Regions from separate parts of the Streptomyces luteogriseus genome, predicted to be linked through region 1. Evidence: riboswitches for the same ligand, from Rfam matches in the RefSeq annotation. Region 1 holds a riboswitch; each other region holds the start of a gene.
What was found. Region 1 has a riboswitch for cyclic di-AMP ahead of BJ965_RS33375 (C40 family peptidase). Riboswitches for the same ligand answer to the same signal wherever they lie in the genome.
Positions count from the first base shown of each region.

Region 1 (4,624 bases):
CCGGATGGAGGAGATGCTCGCGCTGCACTCGGGCCGCACCCGGGAGCAGGTGAGCGCGGACATCGAGCGGGACATGATCCTCACCGCCCAGGAGGCGGTGGAGTACGGCTTGGTGGACGGGGTCATCCCCAACCGCAAGGCCACTCCGGCCCCGTCGACCGGTCGGTGAGGCCCCCGGTGCTCCCGCCCGAACTGCCGCCGCTGCCCGCCCTGACACGCGCCGAGGCGGAACTGATCGACCGTTACCTCGATGTCGTCGACCTGCTCGGCCGCATCAACCCGGCCCAGGAGGGCGACACCTACCGCGGACTGCGCGCCGCTCAGGCCCTGGTGGGCAAGGCGACCGCGCTGCGTGACGCGTTGGCCCTGATGCACCGGCGAGGCGAGACGGAACTGCACGCCGGCACGCTGGCCCGGGCCCTGCGGGTGCTGGACGGTGAGCGGCGCACCGCCCGGCTCACCCTGCCCCCGGAGTCCGTCAGTTGACGCGGAACCGTCGACTCCGGACGCACGCACCGCCGGCGACGCGCCCGGAGCTGAGTTGAAACGGACCAAAAGACGTACCCCTGTTCGGAGTAGGCGGGAGACCGATTTTGGAGCCGCTCCGGTTGCGCAACGCGCGTAGCCGATGGACGGAATGGGGCATTCCGTCGCTGGTCCGGAGCTCCGCGAACCCGTGGACAGTGGCTCGAACGCACACGTGTCCACCCGAACGGGTGAGTGGTGAGTAACAACACAAATCCCCGGTTCCGTTGGGAAATCCGGACAGGCATGCGCCAAGATCCCTGTCTGACGACAAGCCCCCGCCGCTGTGGCGGGGCGATCCGGGCGGACGCCGAGTCCTGCCGCCGCCCGGATGACCGGTCGACAGGAGTGGATCGGCAGGAGTGGAGGACCCGAGCACGACGGGTCGCCGGGACGGTCACGCCATGACCGCCCCCGAGCAGCCCTTGGGGTGAAGCCGCGTCAGCGGCCGGGCAACTTTGTCAGCCCGAATCCGACAGGTCATCCTTCACAGGCGGCTGACGAAGGGTTGCGCATGACTGCGCTCAATCGTGTCCCGTCGCTCATGGCCCGGGCCGGCACGGCCTCGGCGCTCACCATCGCCGCGGTGAGCGGCTCCATCGTGGCGCCCGGCTTCGCATCCGAAGCCGCTGCGGCCACACCGGCGACCAAGGCACTCCAGATAGCGGCCTCCAAGAAGGGTTCGCCCTACAGGTACGGGGCCACCGGTCCGCACCGGTTCGACTGCTCCGGGCTCACGCTCTACTCGTTCAAGAAGGCCGGCAAGAAGCTCCCCCGCACGGCTGCCCAGCAGTACAACAAGACGAAGCACATCTCCGCCAAGAGCCGCAAGGCGGGGGACCTGGTGTTCTTCCACTCGGGCAGCAACGTGTACCACGTCGGTATCTACGCGGGTAAGAACAAGCTCTGGCACTCCCCGAAGAGCGGGGACGTGGTGCGACTGCAGAAGATCTGGACCAAGAGTGTCTGGTACGGACGCGTGAAGTGATCCGCCCGGCGTGCGGCGGCGTCCTTGACGCGCCGCCGCATGCCGGAGCGTGACACGGGCTCATGTGCATACCCGTGCTCCCATGGCCGAGCACCGCCCTGCACCGCGCGCAACGAGACGCCGCTGCGACGCGCCGACCGCACCTTCGTCGAGCTGCTCCAGGAACTGCGCGTCACCCGGACGGGCGTGCAGATCCTCTTCTTCTTCCCGCTGGCGCCGGCTCTCGCCCCGCGCTTCGAGGAACTCGACGCGCTCCAGCGCGTCACCTACGTCAGCGCCCTGCCGCCGGCGATCCTGGCCGCCGCCCTCTTCGCCGCTGCGGCACACCGTCGGACAGCCGTCAGGGCTGCGAGGGGCGGCAGCGCACCGGGAGGCGTCGGCGCGGCGCCGGTGACGGCCGCGGGCTCCGGCGGGGGGCGCGGGGCGCGGAGCGGGCGTCAAGGCCGTGGGGATGGCCCGGATGCGGGTCGCGCGGGCCGGGGCGCGAGGAGGGCGCCGCTGGACACGCCGTGCGGGTCCCGCCGCGTGTGACTACGGCTCCTGCTGCACCGCGGTCGTCACCGGCTGGACCGGGACGACCCAGGGAAGTTCGATCGAGATGGTCTTGCCGCCCTCGCGCGTGGGGCGGATGCGGAGCCTGCCGCCGCATTCCGCGGTCAGCCAGCGGATGATGACCAGGCCGCGGCCGTTGTCCTGCTGGACGGCGGCCGGCAGGCGTCTGGGGAAGCGGGGGTGGCTGTCCGTGACACCGATGCGCAGGTGCTCGTCACGGTCCAGTTCGACGTCCACGGTGAACGTCGGCGACTGGCCGAAGGTGTGCTGGACGGCGTTGGTGGCGAGTTCGGAGATGATGAGTCGGACGGTGTCGGACACTTCCGTGTCCGCCGGCAGGCCCCACTCCGCCAGCGTGCCCACCACGTAGGCACGCGCTGCGGAGACCGAGGCGGGATCGCTCGGCAGAGTGACGGATGCTTCCAGATGGTCTGCCATGGCGACATCGTCCTTTTCCCACGGGACCGGAGCCCGACACGGAGCGGATGGTTCGAGTACGGTCCCGGACTGGTGCTTCGTCGCCAGACTGCCACCAGAGCACCCCTGAAGGACGGCGATCCACCAAGATGTGCATATATCTGTCGCTCAAAGCGGTGAACTCTGCGACGCGAGACCGTATTTGGGTGGCTCGGAAGGAGTAAGGAGGAGCCCATGCAGCACGGTCCCGCGGTGCGCCGCCGGAAACTGGGCGCCGAACTGCGTGCGCTGCGCACCTCTGCGGGGCTCACGAGCGGTGAGGCGGCCCGGCTGGTGAGCTGGCACCAGTCCAAGGTCAGCCGGATCGAGACGGGCACGAGCGGGGTGAAACCGGCCGATGTGCGGTTACTTCTCGACGTCTACGGCGTGACGGACTCCCAACTTCGCGAACTGCTCATGATGTTGGCGGGGTCCGACGACAACGGGGGCCGGCACCACTGGTGGCACGCCTACCGGGGAGTGCTGCCGCCCACCTACCGGGACTTCATCAGCCTGGAGTCGCAGGCCGACACGATGCGCACGCTGGAGACCACCGTCGTCCCCGGACTGCTCCAGACGCCCGAGTACGCCCGTGCGGTGACGAGGGCCGCGGTGGAGGGACTTCCGGAGGACGGGCTCGACACGCTGGTCGAGGTGCGGCTGGCCCGGCAGGACGTTCTGCGTGCGGATCCCCCGCTGGAACTCAGTGCCGTTCTGGACGAGGCGGTGCTGCGCCGGGAGGTGGGCGGCCCCGGGGTCATGGCCCGCCAGCTGGAACGGCTGGTCGAGGCGGCCCGGCTGCCCCAAGTGCGCCTTCAGGTACTGCCGTTCGCCGCCGGGGCACACATCGGCGTCACCGGCCCTTTCGTAATCTTCTCGTTTTCGAGCACTTCTGATCTGGATGTGGTTGTTCTCGACCACTTGACGAGTAGCCTCTACCTCGAACGGAAAGAAGACCTCCAGGCCTACACGGAGGCCTTCAACGCCCTTCAGATCCACGCCCTTTCGCCCGAGGACTCGTTGGATTTCATCGCCGGGACAGCCGCCGGCGCGTAAGGAGGCACCATGCGTGCACTGCCTCGTCACGTCCCCTCAAGCATCGAACTGCACGGTGTGCGGTGGTTGCGCAGCAGCTACAGCACCGGTGCGAACAACTGCGTCGAGACCGCGTGTCCGGACGCCCCGCCCTGGGCCGGGCTGCTCGCCGTGCGCGACTCCAAGGACCCGGCCGGACCCGCACTGCTCTTCTCCCCGGGGAGCTGGGCGGCGTTCGCGGCCGCGGTGGAACGCATGTAACCGCGTTCGATCAGGCCGTCTTCGATCAGACCGTCATCGTGCGACGCACGGCCGTGTCACGCCGACTCATGGCCGCGTCTCGCCGACTCATGGCCGCGTCTCGCCGATCAGTCGTACAGCGCGTTCGATCTGCTGAGCGGTCAGGTCCGCGCGGGCGGTCAGCCTGAGCCGTGAGATGCCGTCCGGCACGGAAGGGGGCCGGAAGCACCCCACGGCCAGGCCCGCCGCGCGGCACCGCGCCGCCCAGCGCACGGCGTCCTCGGGAGAGGGCGCCCGCACCGAGACCACCGCGGCGTCCGGACGCACCGCTTCCAGGCCCTCGGCGGTCAGGCGTGCGTGCAGTTCGCCCGCCACCGCGCGGGCCCGTGCCGCCCGCTCCGGCTCGCGGCGCAGCAGCCGCAGGGCCGACAGCGCCGCCCCCGCCGCCGCGGGCGCCAGTCCCGTGTCGAAGATGAACGTCCGGGCGGCGTTGACCAGGTGGTCGACGACCCGGGCCGGGCCGAGGACGGCTCCGCCCTGACTGCCGAGCGACTTGGACAGCGTGACCGTCGCGACGACGTCGTCCGCGCCCGCGAGCCCCATCTCCTGCGGGGCGCCGCGGCCGCCGTCCCCGAGAACGCCCAGTCCGTGGGCGTCGTCGACGACCAGCCCCGCGCCGTGCGCCCGGCAGGCCTCGGCCAGCGCGGCGAGGGGGGCCGCGTCGCCGTCGACCGAGAAGACCGTGTCGGACACGGTGATCGCCGTGCCCTCGTGGGTGGCCAGTGCCTTGCGCGCGGCGTCCGGCTCGGCGTGCGCCACGACCTGGGT
Region 1 is NZ_JACHMS010000001.1:7,514,458-7,519,081, reverse strand. Features, by position in the region: gene BJ965_RS33385 (ATP-dependent Clp protease proteolytic subunit) at 1-169, shown strand, start outside; gene BJ965_RS33380 (hypothetical protein) at 178-486, shown strand; cyclic di-AMP (ydaO/yuaA leader) riboswitch at 834-1,035, shown strand; gene BJ965_RS33375 (C40 family peptidase) at 1,040-1,513, shown strand; gene BJ965_RS38785 (DUF6328 family protein) at 1,553-2,044, shown strand; gene BJ965_RS33365 (ATP-binding protein) at 2,045-2,503, opposite strand; gene BJ965_RS33360 (helix-turn-helix domain-containing protein) at 2,717-3,577, shown strand; gene BJ965_RS33355 (DUF397 domain-containing protein) at 3,587-3,817, shown strand; gene BJ965_RS33350 (8-amino-7-oxononanoate synthase) at 3,905-4,624, opposite strand, start outside.

Region 2 (4,624 bases), 2.4 Mb from region 1:
GCGGCCTGCAGTTGTCCCAGGAGGACTGGGAGAACCACGGCGGCCTCGACTACGCCGCGAGCGCGGACCTGGCCAGCCGCTCCCAGCAGATAGCCGTGGCCGAGAGAATCCTCGCCGACCAGGGGGTCGGCGCGTGGCGCACCTGCGGACTGCTCTCCGGGCTCGAGCAGGGCAAGGACTCGGACTCCGACGCGTCCGGTTCATCCGATTCGTCCGGCCCGACGGACTCGCCCGGCCTGCTCGACTCGCTCGGGTCGTCGCCTTCGGCAAGTCCGTCCTCGTCCCCGTCGTCGTCCGACTCGCCGTCGGATGAGGAGGATGAAAAGGCTAAGTCGGACAAGTCGCCTGAATCTTCCGACTCCACAGAGCGGGATCAGCGGTCCGGCAGCTCTCCGTCGGCCACCCCCGGGAGTGGCAAGTCCGGTAAGTCGCGGCAGAGTGACGACTCCTCGGAGCTGACCGACACCGGATCCGGCCGTCACCGCGGCCCCAGTGCCGACGAAACCCTCCCGTCCGACAGCGGCCGCGCGGACGAGTCCACGGGCCGTCACGCCTCGCGCGGCGACGCGGGCTCCGACGAGGGCTCTGTCGACCCCGCCCAGGGCGACTACATCGTGGGAGTCGGCGACAGTCTCTGGTCCATCGCCGACTCCCTTGACGTCAGCGGTGGATGGCACGCGCTCTACGACGGCAACGAGAAGGCCGTCGGTACCGACCCGAACCTCATTCACCCCGGTCAGAAGCTCGCGGTGGAGGGCGAAGGGGACGAGAAGTAGCCGTTCGGGCAGTGCGGAAACGAGGGTGGAAGTCACCCCGAAACCGCGCGAGTTCACGTCATGATTAGCGGCTAATGTACCGTTTGGGACCCGTGAGAGATAGATCTCAGAAGCCCTGATCGTCTTTGAAATTCCGTGGATCGCGTGTCTACGGTCGTGACCGCTCGTCACCACGAGCCCCGGCTGCCGCAACGCCGAATCCTGCCAGCGGCCGTACGGGAACAGTCGTCGCGTCAAGCGCCGTAGGCAGGAGCGGGGGACCCAAGGTAGGTGCCCGACCGGACAGTTGTGCCGGAAGGGCTTGGGGTGAAGCCGCGTCCCGGGAGGGGCGCGGCCGGGCAACTCAACCGGCCCGAACCCGACAGCTCACCTCGCAGGCGTCGGTGAGGGGATCCACCATGCTGTTTTCCAGCAAGGGCAAGCACCGCCGTCCGTCCAAGGCCACCCGCGTCGTCGCGCTCGCCGGCGTCACCGGTGCCGCCGTCGCCGCTCCGCTGATGGCGGCCGGCAGCGCCTCCGCCGCCACCGCCTCCGAGTGGGACGCCGTCGCCCAGTGCGAGGCCGGCGGCAACTGGTCCATCAACACCGGCAACGGCTACTACGGCGGTCTGCAGTTCTCCGCCTCCACGTGGGCCGGCTACGGCGGCACCAAGTACGCCGCCACCGCCGACCAGGCCACCAAGGCGCAGCAGATCGAGATCGGCGAGAAGGTCCTCGCGGGCCAGGGCAAGGGTGCCTGGCCGGTCTGCGGCAAGGGCCTGTCGAGCGCCGCCTACACCGGCGGCGGTTCCACGAACGACTCGGGCAGCTCCTCGCAGAGCCAGCAGCAGAGCACCGAGTCCCGCGAGACCCAGCAGCCGGCCTCCCGCTCCGACGAGCGCCCCGCGGCCAAGAAGACCGTCACCACCCCGACCGGCAAGAAGGTCAAGAAGGGCGACGGCGAGTACAAGGTCGTCAAGGGTGACACCCTCAGCTCGATCGCCGCGGACGAGAAGGTCAAGGGCGGCTGGGAGAAGCTCTTCGAGCTGAACAAGGACATCGTCACCGATGCCAACCTGATCTACCCGGGCCAGCAGCTGCACCTGAAGTAACCAGCGGCCCACCGGGCCCGCCAGGGGCCCGGCCCGCCCGGACCCGCCCAGGGTCCACAGGCTCCCCGCCCCGGTGCGTCCTCCCCCGTACGCACCGGGGCGGGGTTCTTTCGGCAACCGGCTTTGTTCCGTTCGGAAACAATTTACTCTCGGTTCTGTCCATGAGGTGGGCGACCCGGTGGCCGATCGCCCGGAGCCGGTTAGGCTCATGTCGCGAGCCACCAAGGCCCGCACCTCGCCGGGTCCGCGCGACCCGCGTCACCGCGTCACATCAAAAGGAGATGCTCGTGCCGTCCATCGACGTCGTCGTAGCCCGGGAAATCCTGGACTCCCGAGGCAACCCCACGGTCGAGGTCGAGGTCGGCCTCGACGACGGCAGCACCGGTCGTGCCGCCGTCCCGTCCGGCGCCTCCACGGGCGCCTTCGAGGCCATCGAGCTCCGCGACGGCGACTCGAACCGCTACCTCGGCAAGGGTGTGGAGAAAGCCGTCCTCGCGGTCATCGAGCAGATCGGCCCGGAGCTGGTCGGCTATGACGCCACCGAGCAGCGCCTGATCGACCAGGCGATGTTCGACCTGGACGCCACCGACAACAAGGGCTCCCTCGGCGCCAACGCCATCCTCGGCGTCTCGCTCGCCGTCGCCCACGCCGCCTCCGAGGCCAGCGACCTGCCGCTGTTCCGCTACCTGGGCGGCCCCAACGCGCACCTGCTGCCGGTGCCGATGATGAACATCCTGAACGGCGGCTCGCACGCCGACTCCAACGTGGACATCCAGGAGTTCATGATCGCCCCGATCGGCGCGGAGTCCTTCTCCGAGGCCCTGCGCTGGGGCGCCGAGGTCTACCACACGCTGAAGAAGGTCCTGAAGAGCAAGGGCCTGGCCACCGGCCTCGGCGACGAGGGCGGCTTCGCCCCGAACCTGGGCTCCAACCGCGAGGCCCTCGACCTCATCCTCGAGGCCGTCAAGGAAGCCGGCTACACGCCCGGCGAGCAGATCGCCCTCGCCCTCGACGTCGCCGCCTCCGAGTTCTACAAGGACGGTGTCTACACCTTCGAGGGCAAGGACCGCTCGGCGGCCGAGATGACCGAGTACTACGCGGAGCTCGTCGACGCGTACCCGCTCGTCTCCATCGAGGACCCGCTGTTCGAGGACGACTGGGAGGGCTGGAAGACCATCACCGCCAAGCTCGGTGACAAGGTCCAGCTCGTCGGCGACGACCTGTTCGTCACCAACCCCGAGCGCCTCGCCCGCGGCATCGAGGAGGGCGCGGCCAACGCGCTCCTGGTCAAGGTCAACCAGATCGGCTCGCTCACCGAGACCCTGGACGCCGTCGAGCTGGCCCAGCGCAACGGCTTCAAGTGCATGATGTCCCACCGCTCCGGCGAGACCGAGGACGTCACCATCGCCGACCTGGCCGTCGCCACCAACTGCGGCCAGATCAAGACCGGCGCCCCGGCCCGCTCCGAGCGCGTCGCCAAGTACAACCAGCTGCTGCGCATCGAGGAGATCCTCGACGACGCCGCGGTCTACGCCGGCCGCAGCGCCTTCCCGCGCTTCAAGGGCTGAACGACCCACCGGGTCAAGCCTTAGCCAGTCGTACGTACGTCCCCGTACTCGGTCCCGTACCGTGTCCGGGGACGTACGCGCGTATGACGGTGGAGCGGGAGGCGGACAGATGGCCGTGAAGGACCGGGACCGGTTCTCCACCGCGACCAGGATCCGGCTGCTCGGTGAGCAGACCGCGGCCCGGGTCTACCGTTCCCAGACCAAGCGCCAGGCCCGCCGCTCGCGGCTGACCGGCCGCGCCGCGCTGCTCGCCCTGGTGATGTGCTCGCTGATCGTGGCCCTGGCCTACCCGATGCGGGAGTACGTCTCGCAGCGTGCCGAGATCGAGGACCTCCAGCGCGAACAGCGGCAGGCCCGCGAGCGCGTCGAACGGCTGCGCGACCTGAAGGCGCGCTGGCAGGACGACGCGTACGCCGAGCAGCAGATCCGGCGGCGGTTGCACTACGTCATGCCGGGGGAGACGGGCTTCATCGTCGTCGACCCGCACGCGGCGAAGCAGTCGCGCACCGACCTGGGGACGGCCGACCGCCCCTGGTACTCGAACGTCTGGGACGGGGTCGACAAGGCCGACGCCTCCGGCCGGTGACCCGCGTCCCGCTCAGTGACCTGAACCCAGAGAAAGACAGCCTGAAGACAGTCATGGAAACGCCCCCGCCGACCACTCCGCGCACCGAGCCCACCGACGCCGACGTCGAGGCCTTCAAGCAGCAGCTCGGTCGGCCCCCGCGCGGTCTGCGCGCGATCGCGCACCGCTGCCCGTGCGGGCAGCCCGACGTCGTCGAGACGGCCCCGCGGCTGCCGGACGGCACGCCGTTCCCCACGCTGTACTACCTGACGTGCCCGAAGGCGAACTCGGCGATCGGCACGCTGGAGGCCAACGGCGTGATGAAGGAGATGACCGAGCGGCTGGCCTCGGACCCGGAGCTGGCGGCCGCCTACCGGGCCGCGCACGAGGACTACATCCGGCGGCGCGACGAGATCGAGGAGCTGAAGAACTTCCCGAGCGCGGGCGGCATGCCGGACCGGGTGAAGTGCCTGCACGTCCTGGTGGCCCACTCGCTGGCCGCGGGGCCGGGCGTGAACCCGCTGGGCGACGAGGCGCTGGCCATGCTGCCGCAGTGGTGGCGCAAGGGCGCCTGTGTGACGACCGCCGAGGAGGACGCCCAGTGACCCGTGTCGCCGCCGTGGA
Region 2 is NZ_JACHMS010000001.1:5,158,906-5,163,529, forward strand. Features, by position in the region: gene BJ965_RS22930 (LysM peptidoglycan-binding domain-containing protein) at 1-776, shown strand, start outside; cyclic di-AMP (ydaO/yuaA leader) riboswitch at 1,005-1,171, shown strand; gene BJ965_RS22935 (LysM peptidoglycan-binding domain-containing protein) at 1,175-1,867, shown strand; gene eno (phosphopyruvate hydratase) at 2,155-3,435, shown strand; gene BJ965_RS22945 (FtsB family cell division protein) at 3,545-4,021, shown strand; gene BJ965_RS22950 (DUF501 domain-containing protein) at 4,075-4,605, shown strand; gene BJ965_RS22955 (Ppx/GppA phosphatase family protein) at 4,602-4,624, shown strand, end outside.
Region 2: linked by a shared signal. The riboswitch ahead of BJ965_RS22935 (LysM peptidoglycan-binding domain-containing protein) and the one ahead of BJ965_RS33375 (C40 family peptidase) in region 1 are both predicted to bind cyclic di-AMP.

Region 3 (4,624 bases), 6.5 Mb from region 1:
AGCGCGCGTCGAAGAGGGGGCTGAGCAGCTCCATGACCTCGGGGGAGTAGGCCGAGGCGGCGGAGCTGCTGCGGTGCACCTTGTAACGGCGGTGCTTGGCGTTCGACTTCAGGTAGTCCTCGACGATCGCCTCGCGCTCGACGCCCACCGCCAGCAGCGTCACCGCCACGGACAGACCAGCGCGGTCCTTGCCCGCCGCGCAGTGCATCAGCGCGGGGACGCTGTCCTGCGCCAGCGCGTGCAGCACCCGGGAGTGCTCGTCGGTGCGGTGTTTGATGATCGTGCGGTAGGAGGCGATCATGCGACCGGCGCCCTTGCCGTCCGAGAGGATCTCGCGCAGCTGGTCCAGGTCGCCGTCGCGGACCATCTTCCAGAACTCGGCGCCGTCGGCGGGGTCGCTCAGCGGCAGGTTCACATTGCGCACGCCGGGCAGCTCGACGTCCGGCCCCTCGAGCTTCTGGTCGGCGGCGTTGCGGAAATCGAAGATCGTGTGCAGGCCCAGCGTGGTCAGGAAGGCGGCGTCCTCCCCGGTCGCATGGGCGAGGTGGCCGCTGCGGAACAGCACTCCCTGGCGCACGCGCCGTCCGTCCACGGTCGGAAGTCCTCCCACATCACGGAAGTTGCGCACTCCGGCCAGCTCGGGCTCGGTCGACGGGACCTGCTGTGTCACGAGGGCTCCTCCCCTTCGGCGCCGCCGCCGCGGCTCGTCGGCGGGCACGACTCGACGATACGACATGCCTGCCTGGGGCAATGAGTTGTCCACAGGCGTTGCCCGGAGCCCCCGCGGCCCTTGATGATGTTGCCGCCTGGTCGCACCTGGTCGGGCTTGTTCGAATCTGTGAGGGCGCGATGCTGGACATCTCCGAAGACGGTCGTACGTGGGTGCTCTCCGGGCCGGCCAGCAGCTACGCCGTCCATGTCACCGAGCGGGACGAGCTGCTGCACCTGCACTGGGGCCCCCGGATCGGCCTCGCCGACGCCGAGGCCCTCGCCGTCCGGCCGCTGCCGGACTACTGGCCCTTCGAGTCCCCGCTCGACGGACGCGAGGAGTACCCGGTCGAGGGCGGCCCCCGTTTCGTCCGCCCCGCCCTGTCCGTGCGCACGGCCGGGCGGCGCGGCACCGAGTGGGTCCACGTGGGACACGACACCGAGGACGGCGAGCTGCGGCTCCGGTTCCGTGACGGCGACCTCACCGTCACGCTGCACTACCGGATGCGCCCCTCGACGGATGTCGTCGAGCGCTGGGTGACCCTGGACAACCGGGGACCGGCCGTCGAGCTGCTGCGCGCCGACTCCGCCACCTGGACCCTGCCCGACCGCGACGCCTGGCGGCTGTCCCAGCTGCACGGTCGCTGGGGCGCCGAGTCCCGGCTGGCACGCTCGGCCCTCACGCATGGCGAGAAGGTCATCGGCAGCCGCCGCGGGCACACCTCCCACCAGCACCTGCCGTGGGTCGCCCTCGACACCGACGCCACCGAGGAGCGCGGCGAGGTCTACAGCTGTGCCCTGGGCTGGTCCGGGTCGTGGCGCATCGCCGTGGCCCAGCTGCCGGACGCGCGGGTGCAGATCACCGGCGGCGCCGGCCACGACGACTCGGGCCTGCTGATGCTGGGCACGGGGGAGTCGTACACGACCCCTGTCTTCGCCGGGCTCTGGAGCGACGGCGGCTTCGGCGGGGCGAGCCGCGCCTGGCACGCGTACCAGCGGGCGTACGTGATCCCGGACGTCGGCCGGGACCGGCCGGTGCTGTTCAACTCCTGGGAGGCGACCGAGTTCGACATCTCCGAGGAGCAGCAGCGGGCGCTCGCCGAGCGGGCCGCCGCCATGGGCGTGGAGCTGTTCGTGGTCGACGACGGCTGGTTCGGGGCACGTACCAGCGACCGGGCCGGACTGGGCGACTGGACCCCGAACCCCGACCGCTTCCCGGGCGGACTGAAGCCGCTCGCCGACCACGTGCACGGCCTCGGCATGCAGTTCGGGATCTGGGTCGAGCCCGAGATGGTCAACCCTGACAGCGACCTGTACCGCGCGCACCCGGACTGGGTGCAGTACCAACCAGGACGAAAGCGGACGGAGTTCCGCAATCAGCTCGTACTGAACCTGGCCCGCGAGGACGTCCGGGAGTACCTGTGGGAGCAGCTCGACGCGCTCCTCTCCAGTGCTCCGATCGACTACGTCAAGTGGGACTTCAACCGCTGCTTCACCGACGCCGGCTGGCCGGACGACCCTTACCCGCAGCGGCTGTGGATCGACCACGTGCACGGCTTGTACGCCCTGCTGGACCGGCTGCGGGCCGCCCACCCGGGAGTCGCCTTCGAGTCCTGCTCGGGCGGCGGTGGCCGGATCGACCTCGGCGTGCTGAGCCGCACGGACCAGGTGTGGACCTCGGACAACACCGACCCGCTCGACCGGCTCGCGATCCAGGACGGCTTCAGTCAGATCCATCCGGCCCGGGTCATGGCCGCCTGGGTCACCGACAGTCCGAACGCCATGCTCAACCGGCGGGCCAGCTCCCTGCGGTTCCGCTTCGTCAGTGCCATGGCCGGCGTGCTGGGCGTCGGCGGCGACCTCACGAAGTGGACGCGCGAGGAGCTCGCCGAGGCGCGGGAGTGGGTGGGGCTCTACAAGGAGATCCGGCCCGTGGTGCAGCGCGGCGACCTCTACCGGCTGCGTCCCCCGGAGGGTGGATCGAGTGCCGTGCAGTACGTCCTCGGCGACGAGACCGTCGTCCTCGCCTGGCTCCAGGCGCAGCGTTACGGCGAGCGCGTACCGGCACTCCGGCTGCGCGGTCTCGACCCGGCAGCAGAGTACGAATGCCTCGAAACCGGCGAAGTACACCGAGGGGCCGTGCTGCTTCATCACGGACTGGGGGTCGGTCTGCGTGGAGACCTGGACGCCGCAGTCGTCCGGCTTAAGCGGAAGTAGTCGTTCTGTCCGAATAGGGAGCTTCGGCCGCTAAGGGGTAACGTGCCCCGATCGTAAAGGAGATGAGGTCGGGGTGCGTGACCATCGTCATATTCGTGACGATGTGTTGTTGCCATGTTCACGTAATTCTGGCGTTATTCAGGGGTATTGAGGAAAGCGGGAGATCCGTAATCCACGCTCGGTGACGCCGCATCTGCCGAGGCATCAAGGGAAACACCGTCACGGGCAACCGCAAGCTTGTCCTATTGCGTCTTGGTCGCTTACGTTCCACACCAATCCGGACGGACGCCTAATCCTGCCGCCGCCCGGAGCCCCACACACTGACCCGACGTACGGCAGGAGCGGGGGACCCACAGGTAAGACGCCTGTTCCGGTTCCCGGAACGGCTTGGGGTTAAGCCGCGCCACGGCGCGGCCGGGCATCTCCAGCCCGCACCCGACAGCTCACCTCGCAGGCGACGGAGAGGAATTCGCCATGCCCGCGAAGGGTAAGCACCGCCGCCCCAAGTCCCAGCGTTTCACCCGCTCCATCGCCGTCGCCGGAACCGGCGGGGCCGCCCTCGCCCTGCCGCTCATGGGGGCCGCCGGCGCTCATGCCGCCACCCCGGAGACGGCTCCGGAAAAGGCCGTCCAGTCCGCTCCGGCCGCCGAGAAGAAGGCCGCCGAAAAGGCCAATGGCCCCCGCACGTACACCGTGAAGGCCGGCGACTATCTCGCGAGGATCGCCGACGACCAGAACGTCAGCGGCGGCTGGAAGAAGCTCTACGCGGACAACCGTGACGCCGTCGGCTCCGACCCGTCGCTGATCCACCCGGGCCTGAAGCTGTCGATCGGCAAGAAGGCCGCGAGCGCGCCGAAGGCCGCCGCCCCGGACGCGCCGAAGGCCTCGGCCCCGAAGCCGTCCGCCGCCGAGTCGGCCCCGAAGGCGCAGACCGCTGCCGAGCCGGCCGCGGCCAAGCCCGCCGCCGAGAGCAACTCCAGCGGCTACACCCTCCCGGTGGACGGTGCCACCGTCGGCACGCCGTACCGCATGTCCGGCAGCATGTGGTCCAGCGGCTACCACACCGGTGTCGACTTCGTCGTACCGACCGGCACGTCCCTCAAGGCCGTCGGCCCGGGCGAGGTCGTCTCCGCCGGCTGGGGCGGCGCCTACGGCAACCAGGTCGTCATCAAGCTGAACGACGGCCACTACGCCCAGTACGCCCACCTGTCCCAGCTCTCCGTCTCGGCCGGCCAGACCGTGACGGCCGGGCAGCAGGTCGGCCTGTCGGGCGCGACCGGCAACGTGACCGGACCGCACCTGCACTTCGAGATCCGCACCACGCCGGACTACGGCTCCGACGTCGACCCGGTCGCGTTCCTGCGCTCGCACGGCGTCTCTGTCGGCTGACCGACCGCACGACCGCCTGCCTGACACGCCTCCGAAGGCCGGACCCCGATCCCCGGGTCCGGCCTTCGGTGTGTCTGCGTCGACCGCCTCAAGGGATCGACAGGGGGCGGCAGTTGAGACACAGTGATCGCATCGTGAGTGCAAGCGCTTTCTGAAGGAGCTGTGTCCCGTGCCGACCACCCGCAGAACGTTCGCAGCCCTGGCAGCAGGAGCCGCCCTGGCGGCCATCGCCCCGACGGGGAGCGCGAGTGCCGTCCCCGGGCGCCGACGGCTCATCGCTCACGACGACTTCCGTCACGGCCTCACCCAG
Region 3 is NZ_JACHMS010000001.1:1,017,695-1,022,318, reverse strand. Features, by position in the region: gene BJ965_RS04700 (tyrosine-protein phosphatase) at 1-670, opposite strand, end outside; gene BJ965_RS04695 (alpha-galactosidase) at 850-2,925, shown strand; cyclic di-AMP (ydaO/yuaA leader) riboswitch at 3,241-3,395, shown strand; gene BJ965_RS04690 (M23 family metallopeptidase) at 3,400-4,314, shown strand; gene BJ965_RS04685 (DUF6250 domain-containing protein) at 4,484-4,624, shown strand, end outside.
Region 3: linked by a shared signal. The riboswitch ahead of BJ965_RS04690 (M23 family metallopeptidase) and the one ahead of BJ965_RS33375 (C40 family peptidase) in region 1 are both predicted to bind cyclic di-AMP.

Region 4 (4,624 bases), 3.0 Mb from region 1:
TACAGGTCGATGTAGTCGGTGCGCAGGCGCCGCAGGGAGGCGTCGGCGGCGGCCTTGATGTTGGCGGCGGACAGGCCCCGGAAGCCGGGATGCTGGCTGACCTTCGTGGCGACGACGACGTCGGAGCGGTTGCCGCGCGCTTCGAGCCACGCGCCGAGGATGGTCTCGGACTCACCGCCCTGGTTGCCGTCGACCCACGCCGAGTAGACGTCGGCGGTGTCGACGAAGTTGCCGCCGGCGGCGGTGTAGGCGTCGAGGACGGCGAAGGACCGGTCCTGGTCGGCGGTCCAGCCGAACACGTTGCCGCCGAGGGCGAGGGGGAAGACCTCGAGGTCGGAAGTACCGAGCTTGCGAAGAGTCGTCATGGTCGGTGTCAACGACCGCGCAGGAACGCCTCATTCCGCAACGGACGCAAAACTCCCGTAAACCCCACGCCACCCCGCACGCCGCCGCACCGGACGAAGCCGCTCCGCGCCACACCGCAAAAGCCGGCGGCCCTGACGTCGAGGGGTCGTCGTCAGGGCCGCCGATGCTTCGACGAGCGCGCACTGCTCAGGGAGTCAGTCCCTTGCCCCGCAGCCAGGCCATCGGGTCGATGCCGCTGGCGGATCCGCCGGAGTGGACCTCGAGGTGCAGGTGCGCCCCGGTGACGTTGCCGGTGGCGCCCACGCGGCCGATGACGTCGCCGGTGCTGACCTTCTGGCCGACGCTGACGCCGATGGAGGACTGGTGCGCGTACCAGATCTCGGTGCCGTCATCGAGGGTGAGCACGGTCTTGTAGCCGTAGGAGCCGTTCCAGCCCGCCTCGGTGATGGTGCCGCTGTGCACGGCCTTGATCGGCGTGCCCGTGGGGGCGGCGAAGTCGAGGCCGGTGTGGTAGCCGGAGGACCAGTAGGCGCCGGCCTGGCCGAACGTCGAGGTGAGGGTGTAGGAGGAGGTCGGCAGCGTGAACTGCTTGGCGAGGGCGGCGAGCCGCTCGGCCTCGGCCTTCTTCCTGGCCTCTTCCTCCGCCTTCTCCTTGGCCTCGGCGGCCTTGGCCTTGGCTTCCTTCTCCGCCTTTGCGACCGCTTCCTTGGCCGCCTTCTCGGCGGCGGCCGCGGCGTCCTCGGCGGCCTTGGTCTCGATCTGTTCCTGCTGGTGCTCGACCTGCGCCATGATCCGGGCACGCAGCGCGTCACCGGCGCCGGCGCGGGCGCCGGACGTGTCCTTCGCGGTGTCCGCGGTGGCGGTGCCGAGGCTGCTGAGCGGGGTGGCGGAACCTTCGGGGGTGTCGTCGTCCGAGATGAGGGAACCCACCGAGGGCAGGTCCGGAACGGAGATGGACACCGGGGGCTTGCCGGTCTGGGCGCTGGCCATGCCGCCGGCACCCACGGCGGCTATGACACCGACGCCGAGGACGGTGGAGCTGCGGGCGAGGCCTCCGCCGCGCTGCTTGGTGACGCGATGCCGGCCGCGGACGGGACGGATGGACTCCTCGGTGGGGTTCCACTCCTGGAACGGGCCCTCGTCGGTGTGCTGGCCGCCGAATCCGAAGGTGTCGTTCTCGCGCTTCGGCGCGTACGGGGCCGCGGGGGCAGGCCGGTTGGACGCCACGTGGGCGTACTCCTTTCCTTCCTTCTCGCCTACCGGGTTAGCTGACGGGTTCGGAGCAGGAAGGTCTCCTACGCGCGTATACCTGCCGTGCTTCCACGGTGGTATCCGCCCGATTCACCCCAAGTGGTGGTTCCCCGGTTCCCTTTCGGGATTCGGCGCGTGCGCACGGAGCCGCCTTCTGTGACGGCTGGGACGACCGCGCTGCGTTATCGAACGTTAATGGAGGCGCGAGGGGTATTCCAGCGATTCCACTTGATCATTAACCTTTTTCGCGCGGACTTACCTGCCATGACCGGCTTAAATCGGGCGAGTTGACCGCACCGCAGGTGACTGACGGGTTTTGACGGTGCGTCAGTTGTTATGCGGAACGGGACGGTTCGCTCACCGACCGTAGTGAGCCATCGGGCAAGCATGGGAAAGCACCGAGGGCCGGAACCCTTTCGGATTCCGGCCCTCGGCCTTCAGTAGCGGGGACAGGATTTGAACCTGCGACCTCTGGGTTATGAGCCCAGCGAGCTACCGAGCTGCTCCACCCCGCGTCGTTGTGACTCCAGTGTACGCCATCCGCGGGACCACTCGCACACACCCACCGATCGGGCCGGTGCTCAGCCCGGCAGGTGATGGTTCGGGGCCTTGGCCCGCTCCTCGTGTTCCGGGAGGACGACGACCTCCACCCCCCGGGCCGCGAGGAGCCCGCTGCCGTCGGCGTCCGTCACGAAGGTGTCCGGCTCGCGCCAGGCCGTGACGACCCGCCGTACCCCCGCGTCGAGGATCAGCCGGGCGCATGGGGCGGGGCGTGAGGCGCGGCGGGCGCACGGCTCCAGGCTGCTGTACACCGTCGCGCCGGGCAGGCGCGGGTCGGCCGGGTCGATCTTGGCGAGGGCCGCCTCCTCGGCGTGCACGACCGGGTCGCCGGCCTCTCGGGAGTGGCCGCGGGCCAGTTCCGTGCCGTCGGCGGCGACCACGACCGCGCCCACGCTGAACGCCGTGTCCGACGGCGGGCAGCGCTCGGCCAGTTCACAGGCGAGGGCGAGCCAGTGGTGGTCGGCGGCGGCGGGGAGCCCGCCGGTGCCCGGGGCGGTCGGCTCGTAGCGCATCAGGACCACGTCCTCGATCCGCCGCGTCTCCAGCAGCCGGAGCCGGCCGCCCTGGTAGCCGCCGGGGCCGAAGAGGCGGGGGGCCCGGGGGTCGCCCACGAAGAGCGGGGCGAGGACGAGTTGGAGTTCGTCGGCGAGGCCCTGGGTGAGGAGCTGGGTGTGGATCAGTCCGCCGCCCTCGACCATGAGCCGCCGTACGCCCCGGACGTCGTGCAGGTGCGTGAGCAGCCGCCGCCAGTCGAGGTCGGCGCCGAGCGGGACGACGTCGGTGTTCAGGCCCAGGGAGCGGGCACGCTCGGCGCCCTGGTCGGTGGTGTAGAGGATCTTCCCCCCTCCGGTGTGCCAGAAGCGGGCGTCCGGGTCGAGGTCGCCGGAGCCGCTGACGGTGACCTTGAGGGGGTACTCGGGCTTGCCTGCGGCGGTGCGGGCGGCCCGGCGGCTCTCCGAGTTCACCAGCAGCCGCGGGTTGTCGGCGCGGATGGTGCCGGCGCCGATCAGGATCGCGTCGACGCCGGCCCGGACCTCGTCGACCCGGTCGAAGTCGGCCGGGCTCGACAGAAGCAGGCGGTCGGGCCCGGTGTCGTCCAGGTAGCCGTCGAGGGAGACGGCGGCGGACAGCAGGACGTACGGACGAGGCATCGGTGCTCCGCGGCTGGTCGGGACGGCGGGACGGGAGGGGCTTGGTTCAAGTTTGAAACAAACCTACACTGGTGGCATGACGACTCGCTGGCTCACCCCCGATGAGCAGCGCGCCTGGCGCGCCTACATCGCCGCCTCGCTGCTCCTGGAGGACGCGATCGACCGGCAGCTCCAGCAGGACGCCGGCATGCCGCACCTGTACTACTCCATCCTGTCCGTCCTGTCGGAGTCCCCGGAACGGCGGCTGCGGATGACCGATCTCGCCGAGCGGCTGAAGATCACCCGCAGCCGGCTGACGTACGCGGTCGCGCGGCTGGAGAAGGACGGCATGCTGCGGCGCGAGGCCTGCCGCCACGACAAGCGGGGCAGTATCGCCGCGCTGACCGACGAGGGGTTCGCCGTGCTGGAGCGGACGGCTCCCGGGCATGTCGAGACGGTGCGGGACTTCTTGTTCGACCGGCTCAGCGAGGAGCAGGTGGGGCAGCTGGAGGAGATCTCCACCGCGATCGCACAGGGGCTCCAGGAGGACGGGGCCCGGCCGGCGGCGGACGACGTGCCGTGGCGGCGGAGGTCGTCGCCGTCCTGCTCATGACGCGCCGGTGACGCGCATCACACAGAGCCTCAATCTCATTGCTTCAAATTTAAAGCATGAGTAGGGTTCCGGTCGTGGAGCTGCTTCAAATCTGAAGCAGTACGGTTGTGCAGCCGAACAGGAAACGGAACCCGGAGGCCCCGCATGCCCGACACCCCCGCCGTCATCGCCACCCCGCGCTCCCGCGTCCGGGTCCCGCTGCGCTTCCACGACGGCTACGAGGCCGACGCCGAGCTCGTCACCTTCCACGGGCTGGCCGACGGCCAGGAGCACGTGGCCATGGTCCTCGGCGAGCCCGGCCCCGTCCCGCTGGTGCGGCTGCACTCCGAGTGCCTGACCGGGGACGTGTTCGGCTCGGCCCGCTGCGACTGCGGCCCGCAGTTGCGCGAGGCGGTCGAGAGCATCGCCGAGCGCGGCGGCGTGCTCCTCTACCTCCGACAGGAGGGCCGGGGCATCGGCCTCTACAACAAGCTCGACGCGTACGCCCTCCAGGACGAGGGGCTGGACACGTACGAGGCGAACGCGGCGCTCGGGCTGCCCGAGGACGCCCGCGACTACACGGCCGCGGCCCAGATGCTCCGGGCCCTGGGCATCGGCGAACTGGACCTGCTCTCCAACAACCCCGACAAGGCTGAGCAGTTGCGGTCCTTGGGCGTCGACGTCCGCGACCGGATCCCCACGGGCGTCTTCACCACCGCCCACA
Region 4 is NZ_JACHMS010000001.1:4,549,184-4,553,807, reverse strand. Features, by position in the region: gene BJ965_RS20075 (aldo/keto reductase) at 1-365, opposite strand, end outside; gene BJ965_RS20070 (M23 family metallopeptidase) at 553-1,593, opposite strand; cyclic di-AMP (ydaO/yuaA leader) riboswitch at 1,605-1,761, opposite strand; tRNA gene BJ965_RS20065 (tRNA-Met) at 2,059-2,132, opposite strand; gene BJ965_RS20060 (dihydrofolate reductase family protein) at 2,199-3,329, opposite strand; gene BJ965_RS20055 (MarR family winged helix-turn-helix transcriptional regulator) at 3,406-3,921, shown strand; gene BJ965_RS20050 (GTP cyclohydrolase II) at 4,066-4,624, shown strand, end outside.
Region 4: linked by a shared signal. The riboswitch ahead of BJ965_RS20070 (M23 family metallopeptidase) and the one ahead of BJ965_RS33375 (C40 family peptidase) in region 1 are both predicted to bind cyclic di-AMP.